DNA from 2 places in the Roseomonas chloroacetimidivorans genome. Region 1 is predicted to be linked to the other one. Evidence: riboswitches for the same ligand, from Rfam matches in the RefSeq annotation. Region 1 holds a riboswitch; the other holds the start of a gene.
What was found. A riboswitch is a leader RNA that binds a small molecule or an ion and turns the genes downstream of it on or off. The one in region 1 is predicted to bind thiamine pyrophosphate.
Positions count from the first base shown of each region.

Region 1 (9,290 bases):
GATGGCCTGTTGATGGGCCCCATGTCCACCTATGACTACACGGATGAGAGCAAGGGCGGCATCAACCCCTCCGCCTTCTTCCGCAAGCGCCTGGACCTTTTCGCCAACATCCGCCCTGCCCGCACCTATCCCGGCGTGCCCTATCCCACGCGGCACGAATTCGACCTGGTGGTGGTGCGCGAGAACACCGAGGGCTTCTACGCCGACCGCAACATGACCAAGGGCAGTGCGGAGATGTTGGTGACGGAGGATGTCTGCGTCTCCCTCCGCCGCATCACCCGCCCCTGCTGCGCCCGCATCGCCCAGGCCGCCTTCCGCCTGGCTGCCACGCGCCGGCGCAAGGTCACCGCAGTGCACAAGGCCAATGTGCTCACCATGGGCGACGGCATGTTCCTGGAGGAATGCCGCAAAGCCGCCGCGGACTTCCCGGGCGTGGAGCTGGAGGAGGTGATCGTGGACGCGATGGCCGCCCTGCTGATCCGCGACCCATCCCGCTTCGACGTGATCGTCACCACCAACATGTTCGGCGACATCCTCTCCGACATGACGGCGGAGCTGTCCGGAAGCATCGGCCTCGGTGGCTCGGTGAATGCCGGCGCGAACCACGCGATGGCCCAGGCCGCCCATGGTTCGGCCCCGGATATCGCGGGGCAGGATCGCGCCAACCCTTTCTCGCTCATCCTCTCCCTCGCCCAGCTCCTGGACTGGCATGGCGACCGGCAGGGCCAGGCCGCCTATACCCAGGCCGCCCGCGCGATCGAGGCGGCCGTGGCGGAGGCCGTCAGCGCCGGGGAGGCGACGCCGGATGTGGGTGGGTCGCTCGGTACCGCCGCCACCGGCCAAGCTGTTGCCAAGCGGCTCCGCTAGATCGGGTCAGCTGGAGGCGTGAAAACGCCTCCAGATCCGGAAACGTTCAGCGGCGCGCCAGCCAACCGATCAGCTGGTTGCGAAGCCACATCTCGCCGGGATCGTGATCGACGGCTGTGCGCCAAGCCATGTGCATCACCGCTTCCCGGCAGGGAAAAGGCGGTGGATCAGCCGCGAGGTGCTCCATCCCGCCCAGGGCGGCCAGCGCGTCCAGCACGGCCTCCGTCACCAGGCAAAGCAGGTCCGTACCCTGGATGGTGCGGGGAATCAGGCCGTAATCCGGCACGCCGAGCACCACCTGCCGCTCGCGGACGAGCTTGGCCAGCGCCTCATCCACAAAGCTCGTAAGATCGCCCCGGGGCGTGACGAGCATGTGCGGACGGGCGCAGTAGCTGTCGAGATCCACGGGCCCTGGCGAACTCGCATCGCGCAGGACACGCCAGCCTGACCGGCGCAGGACGCGTTGCTTGGCCGTCGCCGGCAGATCCTCCACATAGCCGATAGCCGTGTTGATCTCCCGCGATTCCAGCATGTGCGGGATGGTGCGGTAGGTGGCGGCCCGGATGATAACCCGACAATACGGCGCCGCCTTCCGCAGTTGCGGCAGGAAGGGGATCATGGCCATGGCGATGTCCTCGCTCATGCCGATCCGGAAGGTGCGGATATCCTTCAAGGGATCGAAGGAAATGGAGCCGGCGATCGCGCCGGCCACGGTCTGCATCGCGGGCGCCAGCTGTTCCATCAGCGCCTCCGCCTTGGGCGTCGGCTCCAGCCCGCGGCCATGGCGGATGAACAGTTCATCCTGGAAATAGGCGCGCAGCCGCCCGAGGGCGGAGGAGGTGGCTGGCTGCGACAGGAACAGAGATTCCGCGGCCCGAGTGACGCTGCGCTCGCGCATGAGCGCAGAGAAGACGGGCAGCAAATTCAGGTCGAACTGCCGCAGGCCGGCCTCGTCCGCGCGTTGCGCCATCGGTTCCTTCGCCCCTTTTCCATTCACCGGGTGGATGCGGTGCATCCATATCTCCACGTGGATTCTGGAACAACCGGGATCCGAGCGGTGTATCCGGCGACCAGATGACGCTCGCGCTATTCGTCCTGTCTATAGATTCGGCCCGGCCGGCTCCCCGCGGCCCTTTCATATGCGGGGAGGGCCGCCCGGCTCAGCCGCGCCGGACATTCCACATATAGGGGTTGGGGCCTTGCAGGACGCCGGAAAGGTCGGACCGGAACCCGGTCTTCAACACGAACAGCCCGCTCGGCGCGAAGCCCACATGGTCCCAGGCGGTCCTTTGAACGGCGGCGAAGGCGGATGCCTGCGTCGCGGCGTCCGGCGCATAGAGCCAGCGCTCGATTTCGGCCTCCGTGGCGGGGTCGGTGGGCCAGCCGAACCAGGCGGTGGGGCCATCCCCGCGAATGCCGGAGTTCACGGCGGGGTTAGCAATGGAGGCCGCGGGGAAGTTGGTGGGATAGATACTCCACCCGCCATGATTCGCGTCCTCCCGCGAATTGCGGCGGGTCAGCATCGCGGCCCAGTCCATTTCCTGCAGGTCAACCTGGAAGCCGAGCTGCCGGCAGACATCGGCGGCCAGCCTTCCCTGTGGCGCCACGGCGGCGAAGTCCGTCGGGTTGATCACCACGACCCTCGCGCCTTCCGCCCCCGCGGCACGGATGGCGGCGCGCGCCTTCTCAAAGTCACGCGGCGAAGAAGGGAACTCGACCACGCCCGGCAGGGTGCAGGGAAAAAGGGCATGGCATTCGCGCCAGTCGCCGGGGGCCGCGACGGCGGCCATGTGGTCGGACTGGCTGATGCAGTCCCGCACGGCGCGGCGGACCTCCACCTTGTCGAAGGGGGGATGCAGGTGGTTGAAGCGGATCACGCCCAGGAAGCCGATCGGGTCGTAGATCTGGGTCTTGATGTTCCGGTCCCGCGTGAGGAGGGGCAGCAGGTCCGGAAGCGGGTATTCCACCCAGTCCACCTCTCCGCGTTGCAGGGCCGCGCCGGCAGTCGCTCCGTCTGGGATGATATGCCATTCCAGCCGGTCGAAATGCACCCGCTTGCCGCCCGAGGCGCCCTCCGCAGGCTCGTCGCGTGGCACATAGGCCTCGTTGCGCGCATAGGCGACGAAGCTGCCGGGGTTGAACTCGGAAGCCACGAACTTCCATGGGCCGCTGCCGATCATCTCCGGCACCGGCTTGTCCGGGGCGGTGGCGGCCAGGCGTTCCGGCATGATGAAAGGCGGCACACTGGCAGGCTTGGCCAGCGCGTAGAGCAGGGCCGGGAAGGGGCGGCTCAGCCGGATCGTCAGGGTGCGGTCGTCCGGCGTACCCCACTCGGCGACGGTACGGCCGAGGATCTGGCCGAACAGGTCGCGGGCACACCAGCGCTTCAGGCTGGCAACGCAATCCCGCGAGAGCACGGGCGCGCCATCATGGAAGCGCAGCCCATCCCGCAGCCGAACCGTCCAGAGCAGGCCATCGGCACTGACCTCATGCCCCAATGCCATTTGCGGGCGCGGGTTGAGCTTCGCATCGGTCGCGAAAAGCGTGTCGAAGACGCAGAAGCCATGGGTGGTGCTGATCGTGGCATTCTGCACGACCGGATCCAGCGCCGTCAGCGCCGCCTGCGGCACGAAGCGCAGGGTGCGGGCCCGGCTGGGCTGCGCGACGGCTGGCTGGGCAAGTGCGGGGAAGGAAAGCGCCGAAAGGGCGGTGCCCTTCAGCAGGGAGCGGCGATGCATGGGGTTTCCTCCATCCCAACCCCGGGGACGGGCGGAGGCGGCGCCGGCCGCCGCGCCGGCTCAGGCGATCGCGCCACGGCCCATAATGACGGGCAGAGGAGCGGATTCGCGCGGCCGGGGCGCGTCGTCGTCATGGTGCACCGATCCCTACGCCGGTTCGAACCGGGTCAGGTTCCAGGGGTCGCGGGATATCCCGCCTCTCAGCCCGGAATGGGCTCCCCCCGATGTCCAGCGCCGGTATGGGCCGGTGAGGGCATGCGGTGCAAGGGGGCTTCCATTTCAGCAAACCCGCCCCGTCACACCGCCCCGACCCACTCACCTCACTTCCCGCTCCGGCGTCTTCTGGTCCTGCGGGGCCGTGTCACCGCCATGGTGGAGAGAACCCTAGTTCAGCAAGCACTCGGACCAGCATCCCGCTCGCCATTCCTGGTTCTGGTTCACCGCTAAGAAGGGGGGTGCTCGCCGAAGGGGACGATGCCCGCCCTCGGGCAGCACCGGCCGGAGCACCGCGCAGAAGCAGGGCTCGTTCTGCGTGTCCCGCAGCATGGTGACATAGGTCTGCACCCACACCGTGGTTCCGTCGCGGCGCAGGTAGCGCTTGGTGATGGTGAAGGGCTCCTCATCGGTCATCAGGCGCTCAAGCAGGTGGGCGTTGCTCGGCCAGTCCTCGGGATGCGTGATGTCTCGGATGCTTCGCCCCAGCAACTCACCTGCGGCATAGCCCAGCAACTCGCAGGTGAAGCGGTCCACCCGCGTGAAGCGGCCCTCTATATCCGTCGTGGTCTGGCCGAAGGCCTGATGGATCACGCCCATTGTTCCGCTGCATACACCGCGGATTGATCCACGGCGCTTCCAGTATGGGACAACGCTCAAAAGGGCGTCAGGTCACGCCGTCGAAGCAAGGCTGGAACCCGTGCGCCGGCTCCCGGTTATCGCCCCGGTGCAACGGGACGTTGTCACCCGGTGCAACGGAATGTTGTCACCCCCGGCAGAACCAGACGATCGAGAGGAAAAGGCCCATGCCCCGGATCCAAGGCAGCGTCGTGGTGATCGCCGGCGCATCCAGCGGGATTGGCCGTGCCACCGCCCAGCTTTTGGCCCGGCACGGCGCCCATCTCGTCCTCGCCTCCCGCCGGGAGGACACGCTGGACGTGGTGCGGGCGGAATGCGAGCGCCTGGGCGCTGAGGTCATCGCCATCCCCACGGATGTGACGGATGCTGCAGCGGTGCAGCGCCTGGCCAATGGCGCGCGGGACCGCTTCGGCCGGATCGATGTCTGGATTAACAACGCCGGCGTCGGCGTGATCGGACCCTTTGATGAGGTGCCGGCCGAAACCCATGCCCAGACCATCCGCATCAACCTGCTGGGCCAAGTCAATGGCGCCCATGCCGTGCTGCCCGTGTTCAAGCGGCAGCGCCATGGAATCATGATCAACACCCTCTCGGTCGGCTCCTGGGCGCCCACCCCCTTCGCGGCGTCCTACGCCGCCTCCAAGGCTGGGCTGCTCGGCTTTACGGAATCGCTTCGCGCTGAATTGCAGGACTGGCCGGACATCCATGTCTGCGATGTCTTCCCGAGCGTGGTGGACACGCCCGGCCTGCGCCACGGCGCCAACCACACGGGCCACCAGATCAATGTCAGCGGTCCTATTACCTCTCCCTTCGAGGTGGCAGAGGCCATTGCCTCCCTTATCCGCCGCCCGCGTCGGGCGGCGGTGGTGGGGCTGGCGGCCCAGGCCGCGCGCCTGGCCGGCACCATGGCCCCGGGCCTGCTGGGACGGGCGATGGCGAGAATAATGCGGAAGGGCCTCGCTCGCGCTCCGAAAGCGGCGGTCTCAGAGGGCAACCTCTTCACGGCGCCCGCGGATCATGGCGTCTATGGCGGCTTCCGGACGGAGCCGACCATCCGCGTTCCCGCCGAGGCCTGGATGGCCGCGGCCGGGATCATCGGCTTCTGGCTGGGCCGCAGACGCTGAAAGGAAATTCCGCGTGGAGATCAACATCCCCGAGATCCGGGCCGAAGTGGAGGCCGCCTTCGCCCGCTACGAGCAGGCGCTGGTGACCAATGACGTACCGGTGCTGGAGGAATTGTTCCGGGATGCGCCCGAGACCATCCGCTACGGCGCCACCGAGAACCTCTATGGCATGGACGAGATCCGCGCCTTTCGCCGCGCCCGTCCTTCGGTCGGGCTGATGCGGAGGCTGGAGCGTACGGTCATCACCACCTATGGCCGCGACTTCGCGACGGCGAACACGATGTTCCGGCGGGAGAGCGCACCGGGGAAGCTGGGGCGGCAAAGCCAGACCTGGGTGCGCTTCCCCGAGGGATGGCGTGTGGTTTCGGCGCATGTAAGCGTCGTGCCGGAGTAGCGGCCCCGAGGCTCAGCACCGGGGAAGAAGCACCTTCCGCAACTCGTCGCTCAGCATCCGGTGGGTGTTCCGCATCAGTGCGAGGTGCTGGAGTGCCTCGGGCAGCAACTGGCTCTCCTCCAATTGCTCCAGGAGGATGATCAGCCTTTCCTGCCGCTCGACGCGCGCCTGTTGCTCGCGCACCCGCCGCAGTACCTGTTCCGCTCGTGTCGGCTCCGGGGACATGGGAATACCCGCCGCTTTGGGGGAAGCGTCCCCCTATCCGGCGGGCCTGAGCCCGGCATTCACCTTCGTTACACCCCTGGTTGAAAAAGTGCTTTCGCGGTCGCGCTTCCCGTGGTGCCGGCAATGGTATGGGCGGGCGGTTGCGCCCGCCCCTCCATTCACCCGGCGACGGTCCGCTGCGTCTGAACGCCAAGTCCCGCGATCCCCAGCCGCATCACCTGCCCGGGGCGGAGATAGACGGGCGGCTTCATCCCCAGCCCCACGCCAGGCGGCGTGCCGGTGGTGATGATGTCGCCGGGGTGCAGCGTGATGAAGTTCGAGACGTAGGACACGATCGTCCGCACGTCGAAGATCATGGTGCGGGTCGATCCGTCCTGCATGCGCTTGCCGTCCACCTCCAGCCACAGGGCCAGATCCTGCGGATCCGGCACCTCATCCGACGTGACCAGCCAGGGGCCGACGGGGCCGAAGCCATCCGCGCTCTTGCCTTTGTCCCAGAGCCCGCCGCGCTCCATCTGCCATTCGCGCTCGGAGACGTCATTGCAGATCGCGTAGCCCGCCACATGGTCCAGCGCGGATTCCGCGGAAACGCGCTTGGCCGTCGTGCCGATCACGATGGCCAACTCCACTTCCCAATCCGTCTTGCGGCTATCGGGCGGGATGGCGATGTCGTCGTCTGGCCCGGCCAGCGCGTTCAGCGACTTCAGGAAGACGATCGGCTCCTTCGGCACCGCGGCGCCGCTTTCCGCTGCGTGGTCGGCATAGTTCAGGCCGATGGCGACGAAGTTCCGCGTGCCGCCCACCGGCGGCCCGAGCCGCACGCCTGCCCGCACCTCGGGCAGCGAATTCGTGTCGAGCGCCGCGAGCTGCGCGAGCCCCCCGCGCGACAGGGCCGCGCCGGCGAGGTCCGGCACGATGCCCGACAGGTCGCGGATAGTGCCGGATGCGTCCAGCAGGCCGGGTTTTTCGGCACCGGGGGGGCCGTATCGCAGCAACTTCATCGTGGGCGTTCCGTCTTCCCGTCTGGCGTTCGCCGTCCCCTAGCATGATCCGCGGCGGCCGTATTCTCCTCTCAGGCGAAGGCTTCTTCCAGGAAGACCTGCACGGCCTGGAACAGGGCGCCGCGGTTGCGTTCCAGCATGATGCTGTGGGTGCCCTCTGCCAGCATCACCAGCCGCTTGCCCGGCGAATTCGTCAGCAGCGGGAACAGGGTGGTGGCCATGGAGGGCGGGGTGTCCCGGTCCCACTCGCCCAGCACCAGCAGGGAGGGCACTGTCACCTTGGCGGGGTCGTAGAAGGGGTTCCCGGCATCCCAGTAATCCCGCAGGTCCTGCAGCACCCCGTTGGGCGCGCGCAGCACGGAAGGCACCTGGCGCGATCCCTCCGGATCGGTGGCGAAGGTCGCGTCGGCCCAGTGCTCGAACCAGCCGGGCGGGATCAGCCCCCCGCGCTTATTGTCCGGCACGCCCCTCATCCAACGCTCCCGCGCCTGGGCGCGGGTCACGCTGCGATAGGCTGGCAGTGGCCCCTCGGGTACCGGAACCGCGCCCCGGCTATCGGGATCGCGCAGCCAGAGCGGGGCGTAGAGCACCAGCCGGTCCACCAGCGCCGCGTTTTCGGTCGCGAAGCGCGAGACGAGGGTGGTGCCCCAGGACCAGCCGATCAGCCCGCATTTCGCGGCGCCCCGGGCCTGGCGGATATGCGCGACGGCCGCGCCGATATCGGCCACCGCCTGCTCTCCGCGCGTCGGCGGCGGCGAGCGATCGGCGGGCGGCCGGGTGGAGCGGCCATAGCCCGTCAGGTCCAGGCTCCACACATCGAAGCCGCGCCCGGCCATGTAGTCCATCCAGGAGACCCCGGCGAGCGGCAGGTCGAACCCCGTGCTGGCCGGGTAGGTGGCGCCGTGCACGCAAAGGATGGGCGGCAGGTTGCGCCCCTGCGGCGGCGTCTCGGGCCTCTTGTTGCGGAGATAGAGTTGGACGCCCTGCTCGCTTCCGGGGATGAGCATCTCGTCCATCACGACCCCGGCCGGCTGGGCGGATGCCTGGCCCGGAAGGCTGGCCGCCGCCGGGAGCAGGGCTGCCGAGGCAAGCATGCTGCGGCGGGCAATGCCGGAACGAGCCATGTGTCTCTCCCCCTCACGGCTCATGCTTCACCTGACAGCAGGCCGTCGTCTCGCCACCCTGCCACAAAGACCCGCCAGGACCAGAGGCGATGTGCCAAAGCGTAGAACCGGATGGTGGCCGGGACGGACGCCGGGGCGCGCTCGGCGCGCTTCCCCGGGGCCTGTCCGCGTCAGCGCAGCGGTGCCTCGATGTTGTTGGGGTCGAGGCCCATGGCCTGGGCCGTGGCGGGATTGATCTGGCCGGTGGGCTGGAGGCCACGGCCCTGCTGGAAGCGCTCGATCGCCGCCTGGGTACCGGCGCCCCACATGCCGTCCACGGCGCCGCGATAGAAGCCCAGCGCGCGGAGCCGCGCCTGGACATTGCGGACAGCCGCACGGCTGAGCGGTCCGGGCCCGGGGTCCGGCACGGCCGCGCTGGCCGGTCCGGGCCCGGCCGCCAGGATCTCGGCGGGGTTCAGCCCCAGTGTCGCCGCGGTGGCCTGGTTGAGCTGGCCCGTGACCTGGATGCCGTTCCGTTGCTGGAAGCGCTCCAGCGCCGCCTGGCTGTCGGGGCCCCATACCCCATCCGGCCGCCCCGTATAGGCGCCAGCCTGCCGCAACCGCTCCTGCACCTGCATCAACGCCGCGGGGCCCAGGGGCTGGACATAGTTCAGGCCGGGCGCTGGCTGCGCGGTCGCCGGCGCCACCAGGAGCGGGACAGCAGCAACCAAGCCCGCCACCAGCATGCCATAAAGCTTCATCGCGCCTGCCTCCCAGAGGAATATTCCGCCTGAACCAGAGGAATATTCCGCCTGAACACGAAAGCTCGGGGCGCGGTTGCAGGGGCGAGGGGCGCCGTCAGGCCAGATCGTTGCCGTCGGTCAGGTCCATGGCCTGCGCGATGCGCTGGCCGTTCTCGAAGGCGGTAAGCAGCCATGGCTCCGCCACAGTGCGGGTGAAGCCCCGGCTCTCGCTCTCCTCCGCCC
Region 1 is NZ_JBNBZS010000010.1:29,627-38,916, reverse strand. Features, by position in the region: gene ACO1BU_RS08880 (isocitrate/isopropylmalate dehydrogenase family protein) at 1-867, shown strand, start outside; gene ACO1BU_RS08875 (LysR family transcriptional regulator) at 914-1,882, opposite strand; gene ACO1BU_RS08870 (ABC transporter substrate-binding protein) at 2,028-3,605, opposite strand; TPP riboswitch at 3,732-3,837, opposite strand; gene ACO1BU_RS08865 (PAS domain S-box protein) at 3,990-4,412, opposite strand; gene ACO1BU_RS08860 (SDR family oxidoreductase) at 4,625-5,581, shown strand; gene hpxZ (oxalurate catabolism protein HpxZ) at 5,595-5,975, shown strand; gene ACO1BU_RS08850 (hypothetical protein) at 5,988-6,200, opposite strand; gene ACO1BU_RS08845 (fumarylacetoacetate hydrolase family protein) at 6,359-7,201, opposite strand; gene ACO1BU_RS08840 (alpha/beta hydrolase) at 7,273-8,325, opposite strand; gene ACO1BU_RS08835 (peptidoglycan-binding domain-containing protein) at 8,496-9,065, opposite strand; gene ACO1BU_RS08830 (hypothetical protein) at 9,163-9,290, opposite strand, start outside.

Region 2 (9,290 bases), on a different contig from region 1:
CACGCCGACCTGCTTGCCTTCCAGGCCCAGCCCGAAGGCAAGCTTGCGGGCGTGCCAGCCGGAAATGCCGGCGGCCGGGTCGACCGCGACCTTCAGGATCTTCTCGGGGTTGTGCTCGGCGACCTCCTCGATCTCCATGCCGCCCTCGGTGGACGCCATGATGGTGATGCGCGAGGTCTCGCGGTCCACCAGAAGAGAGAGGTACAGCTCGCGCTTGATGTCGCAGCCAGCCTCAACATAGACCTGATTGACGACCTTGCCCTCGGGGCCCGTCTGCTTCGTGACCAGCGTGTGGCCGATCATGGCGGCGGCGGCTTCCTTGGCGGCCTCGGGCTTGACGACGCGCACGCCACCCTTGCCGTTCGGATCGTCCTTGAAGCGGCCTGCGCCGCGGCCGCCCGCATGGATCTGGCTCTTCACCACCACGACAGGGCCGGGAAGCTTCTTCGCCGCCGCCTCAGCCTCCTCGGGGGTCTTCGCCACATAGCCGTCGAGCACTGCAACGCCGTAGCGCTTCAGCAGCTCCTTGCCCTGGTATTCATGGATGTTCATTCGGTCACCGCTTTCCTGATGCGGAAAGGGCCAGGATCACTCCTGGCCCATTGGTCTCAAACACCGAGCTTCTTGAAGTCCTCGACGAGCTTCTTCACCGCGTCGCAGGACTTCTCGAAGGCGGCCTTCTCCTCGGGCAGGAACTCGACCTCGACAACGCGCTCCACGCCGCCGGCGCCGATCACCACGGGCACGCCGACATAGAAGTCCTTCTGGCCATACTCGCCGTTCAGCATCACGGCGCAGGGCAGGACGCGCTTCTTGTCCTTCAGGTAGGACTCGGCCATCGCGATGGCCGAGGCAGCCGGAGCGTAGAAGGCCGAGCCCTTCTCCAGCAGCTTCACGATTTCGCCGCCGCCATTGGCGGTGCGCTGCACGATCGCGTCGATCCGCTCCTGGGTGGTCCAGCCCATCTTGATCAGGTCGGGCACGGGGACGCCGGCGACGGTGGAGTAGCGGGTCAGCGGCACCATGGTGTCGCCATGGCCGCCCAGCACGAAGGCTGTCACGTCCTCCACCGAGACGTTGAACTCCTGCGCCAGGAAGAGGCGGAAGCGGGCGGAGTCGAGCACGCCCGCCATGCCCACCACCTTGTTCGCGGGCAGGCCGGACTTCTGCTGCAGCGCCCAGACCATGACGTCGAGCGGGTTGGTGATGCAGATGACGAAGGCGTTCGGGGCGTACTTCTTGATGCCCTCGGCCACCTGGCCCATCACGCCGGCATTCTTGGTCAGCAGGTCGTCGCGGCTCATGCCGGGCATGCGCGGGAAGCCGGCGGTGACGATGACCACGTCCGCGCCCTCGATCGCGGCGTAATCAGAACCGCCGGTCATGTTGCTGTCGAAGTCATCGACCGGGCTGGACTGCATGATGTCCAGCGCCTTGCCGGCAGCCACGCCACCGAAGACGTCGAAGAGCACGACGTCGCCGAGCTCCTTGAGGCCGATCAGGTGGGCGAGCGTGCCGCCGATGTTGCCGGCGCCAATGAGCGCGATCTTGTTGCGGGCCATGGGGGAGTCCTTGCCTGTGAGCCTTTATGGGGACGTCTTGGCGGTGCCGTGCGGCAACTGCGAACTGGACGCGGGTGGATTAGCCCCGGATGAAGGACCCGGCAAGGCGGGGCCCCGCCCCGAATGGAAAAGGGGCGGGACGCCCCCCTGGCATCCCGCCCCTTCTCATCCGATCAGGGAGCCGGCGCGGCCGGTCCCGATCGTATCCGAATCACATGGGCATGCAGCGGAAAGTGTCGGAATGCCCGCGGGCCAGCACCGCCATGGTGCCGGAGGGGCAATCCATCTGCTCGCCATCGGCGGCGGGCAGGCCGGCATGCCAGACGCCCATGCGGCCCTGGCTTCGCTGCGCGCGCGCGGCCTTGCCGACCTTGCCGCCACGGGCGGACAGGGTGGAGGCATGGGCGGAGCCGGAGAACAGGCTTACCAGGCGGATATTGGAGCGGCCGCTCTGGACCGCCACCTGGCGGCGGCTGGCGACGCGGGCCTGGGAACGGCCGCCGCGGGAGGCCACGCGCGCCGTGGCGCGGGCCCGGGCCGGAGTGCCCGCCACCACGCGGCGGCTCGGCTCAGCGCGGCTGGCCACCGGGCGGGCGACCGCACGGGTGGCCTTTCCGGCGGAACGCGCCTCCGTACGGCGGGTGCTGGCGGCCTCGGAAGGCTGAGCGGCGCCAAGCGCGACGATCGCCGCAGCGGCGATAGCCAGGGAACGCAGCATGTGAATCTCCCCCAAATGTCCGGACCGGAACTGACGCCTGGCACCTGCCCCCTCAGGCTATGCCAAGCAATTCCGGTGCCGGAACGCGTTACGTCAGATGCGGCAGGGCCAGATAATCCTGACTCTGCATTTCCATGAGGCGGGAGGCGGTGCGCTGGAACATGGCCGCTCCCTCCCCTTTCTCGTAGAGCTGGTCGGGCTCGGCCTCGGCCGAGACGACCAGCTTGCAACGGTGCTCATAGAGCGTGTCGATGAGCGTCACGAAGCGACGGGCCCGGTCGAAGTTCTCCGGGCCCAGCCGCGGCACGCCGTCCAGCACGAGCGTGTGGAAATGGGTGGCAATGGCGAGGTAGTCCGCCGCGCCGAGGAACGCTCCACAGAGCGTCTCGAAATCCGCGCGGGCGACGCCACGATGGGCCTGCGGCACCTCGACCTTGCGGCCGAGCACCGTCAGGGAGCAGGGCGTGCCATGGGCAACACCCGAGAGCTCGAGGAAAGCCGCGTCGAGCGCGCGCTCGGCGCGGCCGTTCACCGGGCTGTGCCAGGTCGGCAGCCCCCGGATGCGGTCGCGCCGATAATCCTGAAGGGATGCGAGGTGCAGAACCTCCAGCCGCTTCTGGATCATGGCGATGAAGGGCAGGAAGGCGTCGCGGCCCGGCTTGCCCTTGAAGAGATCGGCCGGGGCCGTGTTGGAGGTGGCCACCACCACCACGCCCCGGGCAAAGAGCGCCTCGAAGAGGCGGCCCAGGATCATGGCATCGGTGATGTCATGGACCTGGAACTCGTCGAAGCAGAGCAGCGCGGCCTCGGCCACGATGCTGTCGGCCAGCGGCGGGATCGGGTCCGAAGCGTCGCCGTGGGCCTTGCGGTACTCGTGGATGCGGCGGTGGCACTTCTGCATGAAGGCGTGGAAGTGTTCGCGCTTCTTGCGCGGCACATCCGCCGTTTCGAAGAAGAGGTCCATCAGCATGGACTTGCCGCGCCCGACCTCGCCGACGAGGTAGAGGCCAAGAGGCGGGCCGTCCGGCTGCTCGTCCACCGGCTTGCGGCGGAAGAAGCGGGCGAAAAGGCCAGGCTCCTCCTTCGTTGGCTCAGGGCGCGGGTCATAGCCACGCAGACGGCGCCAGAGATCCTGCAGCGTCTCGGCCGCGCGGGCCTGGGCGGGGTCGGCGCGCAGCGCCCCCGCGGCCACGCGGGCGCGGTAAAGAGGGAGTGGCCCTTCCGAAGGGTCCGCCGTTACGGCGGGCGCAGCGGCCGGTGCAGTGGTGGTCCCGTCCATCGGCGGCCGGTCTAGCCCGGTTTCCTGACCCCTCGCAACTTTGAGAATCGCATTAATTCACGAATTACGATGCAGAACTGTACTGAAAGTGCCGTTTGATCAATGGGCGCTAAGGGTTTGTCGCAGTTGGCAGACTGAACTTTTTTGGGGTGCAGGAGGGGCATTCTACGCGTGCTGCGATGCAAAAATCCTCGCCGGCATGCCCGCGACGGATGGTGTCAGTCGGCCGTGATGCCCGCCGCCCGGATCACCGGCGCCCAGCGGTCGTGCTCCGCCGCGATGAAGCGCCCAAAGACCTGGGCGGTCATCGGATACGGAACTGCCCCCTCGCGGCGGAGGCTGGCCAGCAGTTCCGGTCTCTCCAGGCCCTCGAGGATCGCGGCTTCCAGCCGGGCCCGGATCGGCTCCGGCGTGCCATGGGGAACCAGGATCCCGTACCAGGCGGTGACGCGGTAACCCGGCAGCGTTTCGGCCACGGTCGGAACATCCGGCAGGGATTCCACACGGCGGTCTCCGGTCACGGCCAGCGCACGCAGTGCGCCGCCCTGCACCAGCCCGGCCACGGAAGGCAGCGTGCTGATCATGGCGGCGACATGCCCGGCAGCCACATCCGTCAGCCCCGGGGCGGCGCCGCGGAAGGGAACATGGGTCGCTTCCACCCCGGCCTGCTGGAGGAGGAGTGCCATGGCCAGATGCCCCGCCGCACCATTGCCGGGGGAGGCATAGTTCATCTGCCCCCTCTTCGCCCGCGCCTCCGCGATCAGCTCCGCGAGGCTACCCGACCGGGTAGCGGGGCCGACCACGAGAACCAGCGGCGTCTCGGCTACCATTGCGACCGGGTCCAGGGCGGTCAGCGGGTTCACCTTCAGGTTCCGGCCGAACAGCGTGGGGTTCACCGAAATCGGGCCCTGATTGCCCATGAGCAGGGTCAGCCCATCCGGGCGCGCGCCCGCAACCAGCTCGGTGGCGAGATTGCCGCCAGCCCCCGGGCGGTTCTCCACCACGACCGGCTGGCCAAGCGCGTTGGTGAGATGCGCGCCCAGGGCGCGGGCCACCGCGTCCGTGCCGCCGCCAGGCGTGTAGGGCAGGATGAGGCGCAAGGGCCGGTCGGGCCAGCCAGGCGGGATGCTGCCCTGGGCCCAGGCAAGCGAGGGAACAAGCAACGGCGCCGCGAAAGCGGCCAATAGCGAGCGGCGCGGCAGGCGCATGGGTTGGGGAGTCCCGGACGTGACCTCTGGCCGGGAAGGAAGCGGAGGGCGTGCCGGGGCGCAAGGGCGGCCGTCTCGCGGCCGCCCTCCCCGTCACTGCCCTATTCGCCCGGGTTCACCGGCATGTAGAGACTGCCGCCTTCGCGGTACTTCTTCGCCATGGCCTCCATGCCCTCCTTCTGCGCCTCGGCACGGATGTCATGGGAGATCCGCATGGAGCAGAATTTCGGCCCGCACATGGAGCAGAAATGCGCGACCTTGTGCGCCTCCTTCGGCAACGTCTCGTCGTGGAAGCTGCGCGCGGTATCGGGATCCAGCGAGAGATTGAACTGATCCTCCCAGCGGAACTCGAAGCGTGCGCGGGAGAGCGCGTCGTCGCGAATACGCGCGGCGGGATGGCCCTTGGCGAGATCGGCGGCATGGGCCGCGATCTTGTAGGTGATCACCCCCACTTTCACATCGTTGCGGTCGGGCAGGCCGAGATGCTCTTTCGGCGTGACATAGCAGAGCATCGCCGTGCCGAACCAACCAATCATCGCAGCGCCGATGCCCGAGGTGATGTGGTCGTAGCCCGGCGCGATGTCGGTGGTCAGCGGCCCGAGGGTGTAGAAGGGCGCTTCGCCGCAGAGCTTGAGCTGCTTGTCCATATTGGCCTTGATCTTGTGCATGGGCACATGGCCCGGCCCCTCGATCATGACCTGACAGTCCTTCGCCCAGGCGATCTTCGTCAGCTCGCCCAGCGTCTCCAGCTCCGCGAACTGCGCCGCGTCATTCGCATCGGCGATAGAGCCGGGGCGCAGCCCGTCGCCAAGCGAGAAGGACACGTCATAGGCGCGGCAGATGTCGCAGATCTCTTCGAAATGCTCGTAGAGGAAGCTCTCGCGGTGATGGTGCAGGCACCACTTCGCCATGATGGAACCGCCGCGTGAGACGATGCCTGTCACGCGGCCCGCGGTAAGCGGCACATGGGCGAGGCGCACGCCGGCATGGATGGTGAAATAGTCGACGCCCTGCTCGGCCTGCTCGATCAGCGTATCGCGGAACACCTCCCAGGTCAGGTTCTCCGCGATGCCGCCGACCTTCTCCAGCGCCTGGTAGAGCGGCACGGTGCCGATGGGCACGGGCGCGTTGCGGATGATCCAGTCGCGGATGTTGTGGATGTTGCGGCCGGTGGAGAGGTCCATCACCGTGTCCGCGCCCCAGCGGATGGCCCAGACCATCTTTTCCACCTCCTCCGCCATGGAGGAGGTGACGGCGGAGTTGCCGATATTGGCGTTGATCTTCACCAGGAAGTTGCGGCCGATCGCCATCGGCTCAAGTTCCGGGTGGTTGATGTTGGCGGGGATGATGGCACGGCCACGTGCCACCTCATCCCGCACGAATTCCGGCGTGACGAAATCGGGGATGGAGGCACCGAAATCCTCGCCGTCGCGCTCCAGCGCCGCCTTCACCTGCGCGCGGCCGAGATTCTCTCGGATGGCGACATATTCCATCTCCGGCGTGATGATGCCGGCGCGGGCATAGGCAAGCTGCGTGACCGCCTTGCCAGGCTTGGCTTTCAGCGGGCGGTGACGAACCGGGAAGGCCGGGGTGAGGTGGTCGGCGGAGACATTGCCGTTGTCCTCGGGGCGAACCTCGCGCCCCTCATGGACCTCGACATCGCCACGCGCCTCGATCCAGCCCGTACGGATACGGGGCAGGCCGCGGTCAATGGAGATGTCGGCGTCCGGATCGGTATAGGGGCCGGAAGAGTCATAGACCATGACCGGCGGCTCGCCAGCGCTCGGGTGCAGCGTGATCTCGCGCATGGGCACGCGGATGGCCGGATGCAGCTGGCCTGGCCGGAACACCTTCCTTGAGGCCGGCAGCGGTGCAGTGGTGACCTGCGGAGTATCAAGAGGCATGAGCCGGAGCTCCCTTCGCGGCAGCGATCCAGCCCCAATGCGAAGGAGGAAATGGATCACCCGCCAAGGCCATGACAGCCAGCCCATGAGGGGCCGCAGGCATCCGCACCGTCCCTACGCCAGCATGAACTGGATCAGGTTCATCGGGTCACGGCGCTGCCGAAGCCAGCCGTATCTCAGCCCCTTGTCGGGACACCCCTGGTGAAGGGCGCACCCTCGTCCCTGCCAGCCCGGCCTGTCAAGCAATCATGGCCAAGCTGCGATCACAGCAGGTCAGGGAAACCAATGAGGGATGAGCGGGGCTGGGTTAAGGATCCTTTACAGGGCGTAACCGCTCCCCAGAAAGCCGCGTTGGCAGAGCACGCAGCCAGAGGAGCAATGCATGATGAGGAAACTTGGACTTCCACTTGCTCTCGCAGCCGGCCTGATCGGCGGCCCGGCGCTCGCCCAGTCCCCCGGTGCCCCGGGCGCCGTGACCACCGCCCCAACGCCGCAGAATCCGCAGGGCGTAACGGTTGATCGGGGTGCCGGCTCGCCCGGGGCCGCCGCTGTCCCTGCCGCCCCGAGCACCATGGCCGGGGCTCCACCGAACCCGCAGGCCGGCGAGCCCGGCATCGCGAACCCGTCCGGCCAGGGCGGCTCCGGCTCCCAGTGATCGCCGTGTGATCGCCATCTGGCCCGAAACCTGAACAGACCGTATTGAAAAGGGCCTGCTCCGTTGCGCCGGAGCAGGCCCTTCCTGCGCAAGCGAGCCGCGAAGATTCCTTACAGGGCGGCGCCGCCGTCCAACGCCAGAGCCTGCCCGGTGATGTTCGACCCAGCGGGGGAAAGGAGGAAGGCCGCCGTGCGCGCCACCTCATCGGCTGTGGTGATGCGCCGGGTGGGGGTGCCAGCCGCGGCATCCTCCGCCGTGATGCCCAACTCGTTCCAACGGGACCGGGCCATCGCCGTATCCACCCAGCCCGGGCAGAGGGCGTTCACCATGATCCCGCGCGGGGCAAGGCGCAGTGCCATCGCCCGCATCAGCCCGATCACACCGTGCTTGGCCGCGGTATAGGCGACCTGGTCCGGCACGGCCCGCAGGCCGAGGACGGAGGCGAGGAAGATGATCCGCCCTTCCCCATCCGGCAGGCGAGAGGCGGCTGCCTCCGCGCAGCGCCAGGCGCCGTCGAGGTTCACGGACATGATGCGGCGCCAGAAGCCCTCATCCGGCGTGGCTGGATCGCCACCCGCGCTGCCTGCCGCCAGGATGACAGCCCGGATGGGCCCGGCCGCGCCGAACAGGGTACGGACGGAGGTCGGGTCGGTTACGTCGCAGGGAATGTGACGCACGCCATCCGGCAGGATCTCATCCGGCGCGCCGCGGGCGGCAACGATGATCTCGTGCTGCTGCTTGGCCAGGACGCGCGCGCAGGCCAGGCCGATGCCGCGCGTGCCGCCGGTGATCAGAATCGCGCTCATGCTGCAGTCGTTCCACCATCGACGGGCATCACGACGCCCGTGACGAAGCTCGCATGGTCAGAGAGAAGGAAGGCGACCACGGCAGCGATCTCCTTTGGATGGGCGAAGCGGTGTTGGGGCACGGCCGCGGTGTAGGCGGCGTCCCCCGGCACGCGATCGGGGTTACGGGCGGCGAGGTCGGCGATCACGGCGCGCAGCATCGGAGTATCCGTGCTGCCCGGGGCCACCGCGTTGAAGCGGATGCCCTGCGTCGCGAAGTCGAGGGCGGCGGAGCGCGTCATCTGCGCCAGCGCAGCCTTGGATGCGCCATAGGCGGCCGAGGCCGGCTTGCCGATCAGCGCCTGGTCGGAGGCGATGTTCACCACCGCCCCGCCCCGCTTCAGCAGATGCGGCAAGGCCGCCTGCATCACCGCGAAGGGCGCCAGCCAGTTGATCCGCATGATGCGTTCCGCCTCGGCGAGCGGCGTGTCGAGCAGAGTGCCGAGGATCGTGTCGCCGGCATTGTTCACCACCAGCTCCAGCCCACCCAGCCGCGCGACAGCGGCCTCCACAGCGGGGGCGATGGCGGGAATGTCGAGCAGGTCATGCTCGGGGCGATCGAGCCCCTCCACCCTGACACCCGAGGACTCCAGCACGGCCACGATAGCTGCGCCGATGCCGCTCCGGTGGCCGGTGACCAAGGCGCGTTTCCCCGCCAGTCCCGTCTGGGACAGGTCGCTACGGGTCTGGCCCGTGCCGATGTTGCGCTGCGTGTCGCCCATATTTCCCCGATGACACCGCCGCCCTGCCTGGGCAACTGGAACCCCAACCGATTCAGGCATGGTATCGGCACAATCCGGACCAGCTTCGCCCTTGACCATCGCACCGCACCGGCTGACGAAACGACTTCCCGCAGCGCCGGCGGCTTCGTCCGGGGTGGAGCGACCCCGGGGGCCGGGCATCGACCGCCCCGATCCCCCCTCCCGCCCGGCCAGCTCCGCCCCTATTTCAGGCCGCTCATGAAAATCGCTCCCAGCATCCCCCGGGCGGCCCTCGTCACAGGCGCCGCGAAACGAATTGGCCGTGCCATCGCGCTTGGCCTGGCAGAGGCAGGCTTCGACGTGGCCGTGCATCATGGGCACAGCGCGGCGGAGGCGGACGAGGTCGTGGAGGCAATCC
Region 2 is NZ_JBNBZS010000028.1:12,704-21,993, reverse strand. Features, by position in the region: gene sucC (ADP-forming succinate--CoA ligase subunit beta) at 1-552, opposite strand, end outside; gene mdh (malate dehydrogenase) at 609-1,562, opposite strand; gene ACO1BU_RS20195 (hypothetical protein) at 1,774-2,280, opposite strand; gene zapE (cell division protein ZapE) at 2,369-3,559, opposite strand; gene ACO1BU_RS20185 (Bug family tripartite tricarboxylate transporter substrate binding protein) at 3,778-4,767, opposite strand; gene thiC (phosphomethylpyrimidine synthase ThiC) at 4,869-6,671, opposite strand; TPP riboswitch at 6,765-6,881, opposite strand; gene ACO1BU_RS20175 (hypothetical protein) at 7,054-7,326, shown strand; gene ACO1BU_RS20170 (SDR family NAD(P)-dependent oxidoreductase) at 7,437-8,132, opposite strand; gene ACO1BU_RS20165 (SDR family NAD(P)-dependent oxidoreductase) at 8,129-8,893, opposite strand; gene ACO1BU_RS20160 (SDR family oxidoreductase) at 9,131-9,290, shown strand, end outside.
Region 2: another riboswitch for thiamine pyrophosphate. It lies ahead of thiC (phosphomethylpyrimidine synthase ThiC); the one in region 1 lies ahead of ACO1BU_RS08870 (ABC transporter substrate-binding protein).